Maricaulis maris: one gene and its partners. The protein of the gene in region 2 interacts with the protein of the main gene of each other region in a pairwise test. Links are inferred from orthologs where the notes say so. Each region holds a gene or a part of one and is shown on either strand. Other genes may lie near its edges.

Region 1 (2,915 bases), 1.6 Mb from region 2 along the record:
CGAAGTCACCGATGCCAATCTCGATCCGATGTTCAAGGATGAGTTCATTCTCGGCGCCCGCTGGATGATGAATGACCTCTGGGACTTCGGCCTGAGCTATACCCATCGTGAGCTCGTCACGACTATCGAGGATGGAGCAATTGATGCGGCCGTCCTGGCTTATTGCAACGACAATGCGATTGTCGGCTGTGATGCGATCTGGACCGGTTTCCACCAATACGTGCTGACCAATCCGGGCGAGACGATGCGGGTCTATCTGCCGGACCTGCCGGGCGGCGGCCAGTGGGCCGAGCTATCTCCGGACGATCTCGGCTATCCGACCCCGACCAACACCTATGAGGCGCTCGAGCTGACGTTCTCGCGGGCGTTCGCGGACCGCTGGGCACTGAACGGTTCTTGGACGATCTCCAACTCCGAGGGCAATTACGAGGGCCCTGTGAAGTCGGACAATGGTCAGGATGATGCCGGGATCACGATCGACTATGATACGCCGGGCCTGACCGACGGGACCGATGGTCAACTGCCGAACCACCGGGCTCACAAGCTCAAGCTCTGGGGCTATTTCGAGGTCAACGACGTGTTCACAGTCGGGGCCAGCTTCCAGGCGACGTCGCCGCGCAGCTTCGGCTGTATCGGTTACCACCCGACTGACAACTTCGCCCAGCAGTACGGAGCGGCGTCCTGGTATTGCAACTCGACACTGACGCCCCGTGGCTCCCAGCTGGAGTCGGACTGGACGTACAATCTCGACATGAACTTCGTGTATCGCCCGACGCATCTTCCGTTCGGCGGTGAGCCCACCTTCCGGGTGGATATCTTCAACGTCTTTGACAATTCCGGCGTGACGGACGTTGACGAGGTCGGCGAGGATGGTCTCAACGTGCCGGCGCAATATGTGAACAGCCGCGGTACGACCACGAATACCTATGGCGAGCCGATCGGCTACCAGTCGCCGCGCAGCGTGCGCCTGGGTCTGTCGTGGGATTTCTGATCTGACGACATGCCTGCCCGAGAGCAAGCAGAGGAAAGGCGGGTCCCAACGGACCCGCCTTTTTTGTGTCTGGTGGTGCCGAACCGAGTGGTGGCCGGATGTTGGCGCAGCCGGAGCGGCTATTGGCTGGGCGTGGCTGTGGACGGTGTCGGCGCCAGCCCGGCGCGGAGCTGATCGTAGTATTTGCGGCCGACGGGCAGGGCGGTGCCACAGGACAGGACGACGCGCCGGCCGGCAGTGCTCTGGATGGCCTGGATGCGGTTGAGATTGACGATGTGCGAGCGGTGAATGCGGCGCAGCGCCGATCCGGCAAAGCTGCCCTCCAGTGCGGTCATGGTCTCGCGGACCATGTATTTCTTCGACCGGGTATGGATGTAGGCATAGTCGCGGCACGCCTCGATATGGTCGATATCCTCGTGGAGGATCCGTACCAGCCCACCGTCGGTGGGGGCCCAGTAAACCGTCTCGGCCTCAGGTTCAGGGCGGTCAGTCAGCGGACCCTTCAGGGTCGCGGCGCGCTGGTCGATGGCCTCGAGGATCGGGCCGACCAGCGCTTGTGTCCAGGCCCGGTCGAGCGACGCGGCCAGTCGCTCCGGATCCACCGGTTTCAGGACATAGTCCAGAGCCACGGCATCGAAGGCGTCGACGGCGTATTGATTGTAGGCGGTCACGAAAATGATCTGCACGGGGATCCGTGCCTTGATCTCGCGGGCAAAATTGACGCCGTTCATGCCGGGCATTTCGATGTCGACCAGGATCACATCCGGGCGCTGCCGCTTGGCGATGTGCAGCGCCGTTGTGCTGGAGCCGGTGCTGCCGATGACCTCGACATCCTCGAAACCCTCGACGATGCGTTGCAGGTTTGCCAGCGCCAGGGGTTCATCATCGACAAGCAGGACTTTGAGCATGACGTCGTCGCTATTCGGTCAGGGGTTGGCGGGGGATGGAGATCTCGACCCGGTACCTCGTCTCGCCATCGGGGCCCGCTACAAGCGTTGCGCGCTCACCGCACAACAGCCGCAGACGCTCACCCAGATTGGCAAGTCCCAGTCCTGTGCGGTCGGCGGGATTAGCCACCGGGCTGCCAGCGATCGAATTTGAGACAATTATGTTCAGATTTCCATGCGGACCCGACGCGATCTCTATCCGCGCTTCGATCCGGTTTTCAGTACAGGCGACAGCATGTTTCACGATGTTTTCCAGCAGCGGCTGGAGCGTAAAACTGGGTACGACCCGGTCGAGGCAGTCCGGGTCGACATCCCAGCGCAGGTCAAGTCGCTCGCCGAACCGCAAATGCTCGAGATCGAGATAGATCTGCGCGCTTTCCACATCTTCCCGGGCAGTCACCATCGGGCTGACATCGCCCTTGAGGCTGTTGCGCAGCAAAGCGCCGAGCTTGATCACCGCAGTACTGGCTTCGTCGGAGCGATTTGCACCGATCAGCGCATTGACGGTGTTCAGGGCGTTGAACAGGAAGTGCGGATTGGTCTGGTTCTGAAGTGCCGCCAGACGGGCCTGGGCCAGTGATTTCTCCAGTGCGAGCCCGTCCTGCTTTGAGCGCATGACGGACTGCCTTTGCGCATGGATCAGCATGCCGGCATACCAGCCCCCGTGAACCAGCAAATTCTCGCGCGCATACTCGAAGAACAGAACAGCCAGTCGCTGTTGGAGCGGGATGTCTCTCAGGATGTAGAGGTCGTTCAAAGACGCGTCATTGATCAGGAAGGTTATGAACATCGAGGCCAGAAGCGTCAGGCCGATATGCCACCAGCTGCGATGTCCGGCGCGCATGTAAGCCCAGGCAATCTGGACCGTGACAGCGTGAAAGGCGTTGGTGACCAGAAAAAAGCGAACGTCTTCGGGCTGGATGGGCTCGCCGATCAGGATGCGGAAATAAGAGCCGGCCGAAAAATGACAGATGGCC
Region 2 (2,851 bases):
AGCGCACGATGATGTGCGGCTGGCCGAAATAGCCCAGACCCCAGGCCATGGTCGAGATGATGCCGACAATCGCCAGCCCCAGACTCTCCTGCGGGATCATCGAGAGATAGGGTTTGTCCCAGCCGTTGACGTCGACGCTCAGCGTGCTGAGCGCGTCGATTGTCGGACCGAAGCCACCCAGCTGCATGATCGTTACGACCGGCACCAGGATGAGGGCGACGAACATGATCACGCCTTGAACGAAGTCCGTCAGGCTGACAGCGAGGAAGCCGCCGAACAGGGTGTAAGCCACGACCACACCGGCCGTCACGAACAGGCCGATCTGGTAGTTCAGGCCAAAGGAGGCCTCGAACAGCTTGCCGCCGGCAACCACACCCGCCGAGGTGTAGATGGTGAAGAAGATCACGATCACGATGGCCGAGATGACGCGCAGCATGCGCGAACGGTCGCCGAAGCGTTTCTCGAAATAGTCCGGGATGGTGATCGCGTCGTCCGCGACCTCGGTGTAGACCCGCAATCGAGGCGCCACGAGCTTGTAGTTGAGGTAGGCACCGATCATCAGGCCGATGGCGATCCAGCTTTCCGACATGCCGGTGAGCAGGATGGCGCCGGGCAAGCCCATCAGCATCCAGCCGGACATGTCCGAAGCGCCGGCGGAAAGTGCGGCGACCGCGGGGTGCAACTGGCGTCCGCCCAGCATGTAGCCGGACACGTCATCGGTGGACTTGCGATAGGCGTAGAGCCCGATCGCCATCATCAGGATGAAGTAGAGCGCCAAAGAGATAAGAGCTTCAATATCCATGGACTTGCCTTGGGTTCAGCGAAACGGAAGGTGGAAGATTGAGGTGTTCGGCGTGCGGCTCAAGGCCAGCAGCAACCCGCGCCGGTCAGGGACGCGTCTGCCCCTCGCCATGCACCAGGTATTTGAATGAGGTGAGTTGCTCCAGGCCGACCGGGCCGCGGGCGTGCATCTTGCCCGTGGCGATACCGATCTCAGCGCCCATCCCGAACTCTCCGCCATCGGAGAATTGGGTCGAGGCATTATGCATGACCACCGCGCTGTCGATGATCGACAGGAAACAGCTCGCGGCATCAAGGTTCTCGGTGATGATGGCGTCGGTGTGGGCCGATGAGTGGGCTGCGACGTGGTTGATGCCTGCCTCGAGACCGTCGACGATCTTCACCGACAGGCAGGCGTCGAGATACTCGGTGTCCCAGTCGGCGTCCTCGGCCGGCTTGATGCGCGGCTCGATCGCGACCGCAGCCTCGTCTCCACGGAATTCGCACGCTGTCATGCGGTCGAGCAGGCGGGGCAGGAGTTCAGTGGCGACGGCCTCGTCGATGACAAGGCTCTCGGTCGCACCGCAAACGCCGGTGCGACGCAGCTTGGCGTTCTCGATGATGGCGACCGCCTTGTCGAGATCGGCTCCAGCGTGGACGTAGGTGTGGCAATTGCCGTCCAGGTGCAGGAGCGTGGGGACGCGCGCCTGGTCGCGAACCAGCGAGACCAGGCCCTTGCCGCCGCGCGGGATTACGAGATCGACGAATTCGGTGCATTGCAGGAGGTGCTGGACCGCGGCGCGATTGGAGGTGTCGATCATCTGGATGGACTCGTCCGGCAGGTCCGCTTCGCGCAGGCCTTCCTTCATGCACTCGACGATAATGCGGGTCGAGTTCAGGCTTTCCGAGCCGCCGCGCAGGATCACGGCATTACCGGATTTCAGGCACAGGGCCCCGGCGTCAGCGCCGACATTGGGGCGGGACTCGTAAATCATCCCGATCACGCCGAGTGGTACGGCGACGCGCTCGATGCGCAGGCCGTTGGGCCGATCAATCTCCGCCAGGATGCGACCAACCGGGTCGGGCAGGGTGGCAATCGATTCAATCGCGCGCGCCATGCCTTCGACGCGCTCGCAATCGAGCATCAGGCGATCAATGAAGGCATCGGGCTTGCCCGCCTCGCGCACGCTGTCGACATCGATGCGGTTAGCCTCGAGCAGGTCGTTCGCCCGCATGCGCAGGGCTGCGGCAGCGGCGATCAGGGCCGCATTCTTGCGCTCCGTGGACGCTGTCGCGAGAACGCGTGAGGCGGCACGGGCCTGGCGGCCGAGTTGTTCGATATAGGCTTGCATACGATCTGACATGGGTTCCTTGGGGGCTTGAGTGTTGTGGAGAAGCGGACGCAGGGCAACTAGCGAAGTTCGACCGCTCGGTCATAGGCCGCGCGGGTGGTGTCGAGCAGCAGCTGATCGAGAAGGCCGTCCCGGCGCAGGGCATTGATCCCAGCCTCGGTCGTGCCTTTCTTGCTCATCACCGAATTCCGCAGCTCGGCAACATCCTCGTCCGAGCGGGTCGCCATTTCGATGGCGCCGCCAAGCGTCTCCAGGACCAGCTTGCGGGCGGTCTCCTTGGAAAAGCCGAGCGCCTGCGCAGCGGCGATATAGCTGCGAGTGATTTCGAAGACATAGCCGGGCCCGCTGCCGGCGACGGCGGTCAGGCGGTCGAGCTCGTCTTCGTCGTCAAGCCAGATCGCGGTGCCGGTGGTCTTCGCCAGCTGGTCTGCGAGTTCGCGGTGACGGGTCTCACAGGCGGTATTGGCGTAGAGCCCGTTGACGCTGCGCCCGATCAGCGCGGGAAGGTTGGGCATGATCCGGATGATCGGCTTGTCGCCGACAAGTCCGGCAAGGGACGCCGCAGAATAGCCCGCGGCAATCGAGACGTAACAGCCATTTTCGGCCAGCAGGCCCGTATAGGCCGGCAGGACCTCGGCGATCTGCTGTGGCTTGACTGCGATGATGATCGCATCGAAGCGGCGGCCGGCAAGGGCGTCGACACTGGCGGCGTGTTCGGT
Region 3 (2,757 bases), 1.4 Mb from region 2 along the record:
TGCGCCGTGGTCGGCCGCGACATTGCGTTTGGTGGTGCCGGAATTGTGGTGCGCGCGCTCTTCCGACAGGCCCTCGAAAACGCCTTCGGGCACGCCGCCCATCACGACCACGATCTTGCCCTCGACATCGAGGCCGTCATAGTCGTCATGGCCGCGATTGGCCGCCGACACGCCATGGCCGACAAAGACAAGCTCGCCGGTGACGGTGGATTCCAGAACGCTCGGATTGGTCCCGACCAGCACCTCGGTGCCGTGGGCGAAGGTTTCGCCATCCAGGGTGAGCTGGTTGTAGTCGGCGTCTGCCAGCACTTCCTGCATTGGCACCGCGGCAAAATAGGTGCCGTCATCGCCAGCCGGTTCAAGCCCGAGCAGGCGCATCTGCGCGGCGACATAATTGGCGGCGATCTCGTAGCCATCCGTACCGGCATCGCGGCCGGCCAGATAGTCCGAGGCGAGGAAGCGGATATGCGCTTCGATATTGGTTGCGCTGACATCTGGCATGAATGTGGTTTCAGCGGCGCCCGGCGCCACTGTGGCGTCGGTGTCAGTCGCGGCGCTGCAGCCCGCAAGGGCCAAGCCGGCAAGGGCCGATACGAGATATTTCATGGGAGCCTCCCCCAAAGAGGTGATTTATTTGGTGCGGACTATAAGGGGCAGGGCGAGCGGCACAATCTCGGCGGCGTGTTAACTTTCAGTCACAAGCGCCGCGGCTACCGAGGGCAGGACCGAGTAGTGGTCTGAAAAGATTGGCGTCATCCGGGCCGGTCGGCCGGTAGAGAGCTGGAAGCAGACGACCTTGGTCAGGGCCCTGAATACAGTGGCGCCGTCAGTGACGCGGCGAAACTGGTAGCGACGCTCGGCCCGCAGACGGCGATCGGACTGGCTGATCCAGACCGCGCAGTCGATCTCGTCGCCAAGGCGGACATGGCCGAGATAGTCGGCCTCGGTGCGGATGATGGCGATGCCGCGATCATCGGCCGCGCAGGCTTCCATCGCGTAGCCCTTGGAGAACCAGTGCGTCCAGGCGGCCTCGTCGGCCCATTCCAGATAGCGGGCATTATTGGCGTGGCCGAAACTGTCGATATCCTTCGCCTCGACGGTGATGCGATGGATATAGGCGTCCGGCAGGTCCCAGCCATTCCAATTGTCGGTCATGATCCCAGCTCCACGCGCATCGGGCGGGTAATCGTCACCGCCTCGGGAGACACGTCGCAGGCATAGGCGAGGACTTCAACCCCGGCACCCGCACTCTCACGCAGGGTTTGCGCATAGACCGGGTCAATGTCGGCGGCGGGCCGCAGGACATCGCAATCGCTGCGCTGGACAATGAAAAGCTGGACCGCGCGCTCGCCGGCGGCGACCTGGCCCGCCAGCTCGACTAGGTGTTTGGCGCCGCGCGAGGTCACCCCGTCGGGAAATTCGGCGATGCCGGGTCCGCGCTGCCAGTGGACATTCTTCACCTCGACCCAGCAGGGTGGCCGCTCGCCGCCCTCCAGCAACAGATCGATGCGGGAATTCGTCCCATATTTCACCTCGCGGCGCAGGCTGTCGTAGCCGGCCAACTCGGCGATCACGCCGGCCTCAACCGCCTCCTCGGCCAGCGCGTTGGCGAGATTGGGCAGGGCGCCGATCATCGTGCCCTCGGCCTCGACCAGCTCCCAGGTGTATTTCAGCTTGCGCTTGGGATTGTCCGAGCGCGACAGCCAGACGGTGAGGCCCGGCGTCTTGATCCCGGTCATGGCGCCGGTATTGGCGCAATGCGCCGTCACCGTCTCGCCGCTCTCCAGCTCAACATCGGCGAAGAAGCGCTTGTAGCGTTTGATCAGCCGTCCGCGGACGAGCTCGGTCGCGAATTTCATGTCTTGGACTTCCCTGCTGGCGCCACATATATCCGGTCAGACACGGCACAGCTAAGGGCGATTCTCATGACGACAGGCAAACGGGTGACGGCGGCAGTGCTCCTGATCGGCGACGAGGTCCTGTCGGGCCGGACCCAGGACAAGAATCTCAACCAGATCGCCCGCTTTCTTGCTCCGCTGGGGATCAATGTCGTGGAATGCCGGGTCGTTCCGGACGAGACCGATATCATCGTCGACGCGCTGAACACGCTGCGGGCGCGCTGCGATTATGTCTTCACTACCGGCGGGATCGGCCCGACCCATGACGACATTACAGCCGACGCCGTCGCCAAGGCCTTCGGGGTCGGCATCGATGTCCGCGCCGACGCGCTCGAGATCATCGAGCACTGGTACGCCAAGACCGGGACGCCGGTGACTGAAAGCCGCAAGCGCATGGCGCGCATTCCTGACGGGGCCAGCCTGATCGTCAATCCGGTCAGTGGCGCGCCGGGCTTCCAGACCGGCAATGTCTTCACCCTGGCCGGCGTGCCGTCCATCGTCGCCGGCATGCTCAACGACATCGATCACCGGCTAGAGGGTGGGGCCGTCACACAATCCCGCTCGGTCAAGGGCGACAATCTGCGCGAAGGCGATATTGCCGAACCGCTCGGCGCCCTGGCCAACGATTTCCCGGACGTATCGATCGGCTCCTATCCCTATTTCCTCGAAGTCACCGCCGGCGAGATCAAGCGCGGCACCCATCTGGTCGCCCGCGCCACCGACGAGGGCCAGCTAGACACGGTGATCGATCGCATCGCCGCGATGGTCGAAGCCGTCGGGATCACACCGCGCATCGATCCGGTGGATTGAGTCGAAGAAATATGGCTGCATTTTTAGGGTTCGGCACACTGGTGTCCAT

Evidence for each region. Proteins that work in one complex are often made in the same cells at the same time.
Region 1: the proteins of AAA969_RS01420 (region 2) and AAA969_RS09055 interact in binary tests that used the Escherichia coli proteins (3 or more experiments, as listed by UniProt). The link is inferred for Maricaulis maris from one-to-one orthologs.
Region 3: the proteins of AAA969_RS01420 (region 2) and sfsA interact in binary tests that used the Escherichia coli proteins (3 or more experiments, as listed by UniProt). The link is inferred for Maricaulis maris from one-to-one orthologs.

What each region holds. Positions count from the first base shown.
Region 1 is NZ_AP027270.1:1,922,670-1,925,584, reverse strand. The notes cover bases 6-2,898. They hold AAA969_RS09055 (LytR/AlgR family response regulator transcription factor), read right to left. Parts: upstream 1,900-2,898; coding sequence 1,111-1,899; downstream 6-1,110. Other genes in these bases: AAA969_RS09050 (sensor histidine kinase), read right to left, coding at 1,910-2,898; AAA969_RS09060 (TonB-dependent receptor), read left to right, coding at 6-991. Outside these bases: more of AAA969_RS09060, read left to right, coding at 1-5; more of AAA969_RS09050, read right to left, coding at 2,899-2,915. UniProt on the Escherichia coli protein: Member of the two-component regulatory system BtsS/BtsR, which is part of a nutrient-sensing regulatory network composed of BtsS/BtsR, the low-affinity pyruvate signaling system YpdA/YpdB and their respective target proteins, BtsT and YhjX.
Region 2 is NZ_AP027270.1:307,746-310,596, forward strand. Bases 17-2,845 are described here. They hold AAA969_RS01420 (glutamate-5-semialdehyde dehydrogenase), read right to left. Parts: upstream 2,145-2,845; coding sequence 888-2,144; downstream 17-887. Other genes in these bases: AAA969_RS01415 (sodium:solute symporter family transporter), read right to left, coding at 17-802; AAA969_RS01425 (pyrroline-5-carboxylate reductase), read right to left, coding at 2,192-2,845. Also shown: more of AAA969_RS01415, read right to left, coding at 1-16; more of AAA969_RS01425, read right to left, coding at 2,846-2,851. UniProt on the Escherichia coli protein: Catalyzes the NADPH-dependent reduction of L-glutamate 5-phosphate into L-glutamate 5-semialdehyde and phosphate. The product spontaneously undergoes cyclization to form 1-pyrroline-5-carboxylate.
Region 3 is NZ_AP027270.1:1,717,337-1,720,093, reverse strand. Bases 6-2,740 are described here. They hold sfsA (DNA/RNA nuclease SfsA), read right to left. Parts: upstream 1,860-2,740; coding sequence 1,152-1,859; downstream 6-1,151. Other genes in these bases: AAA969_RS07985 (competence/damage-inducible protein A), read left to right, coding at 1,926-2,708; AAA969_RS07995 (acyl-CoA thioesterase), read right to left, coding at 685-1,155; AAA969_RS08000 (M28 family metallopeptidase), read right to left, coding at 6-606. In the rest of the region: more of AAA969_RS08000, read right to left, coding at 1-5. UniProt on the Escherichia coli protein: Binds to DNA non-specifically. Could be a regulatory factor involved in maltose metabolism.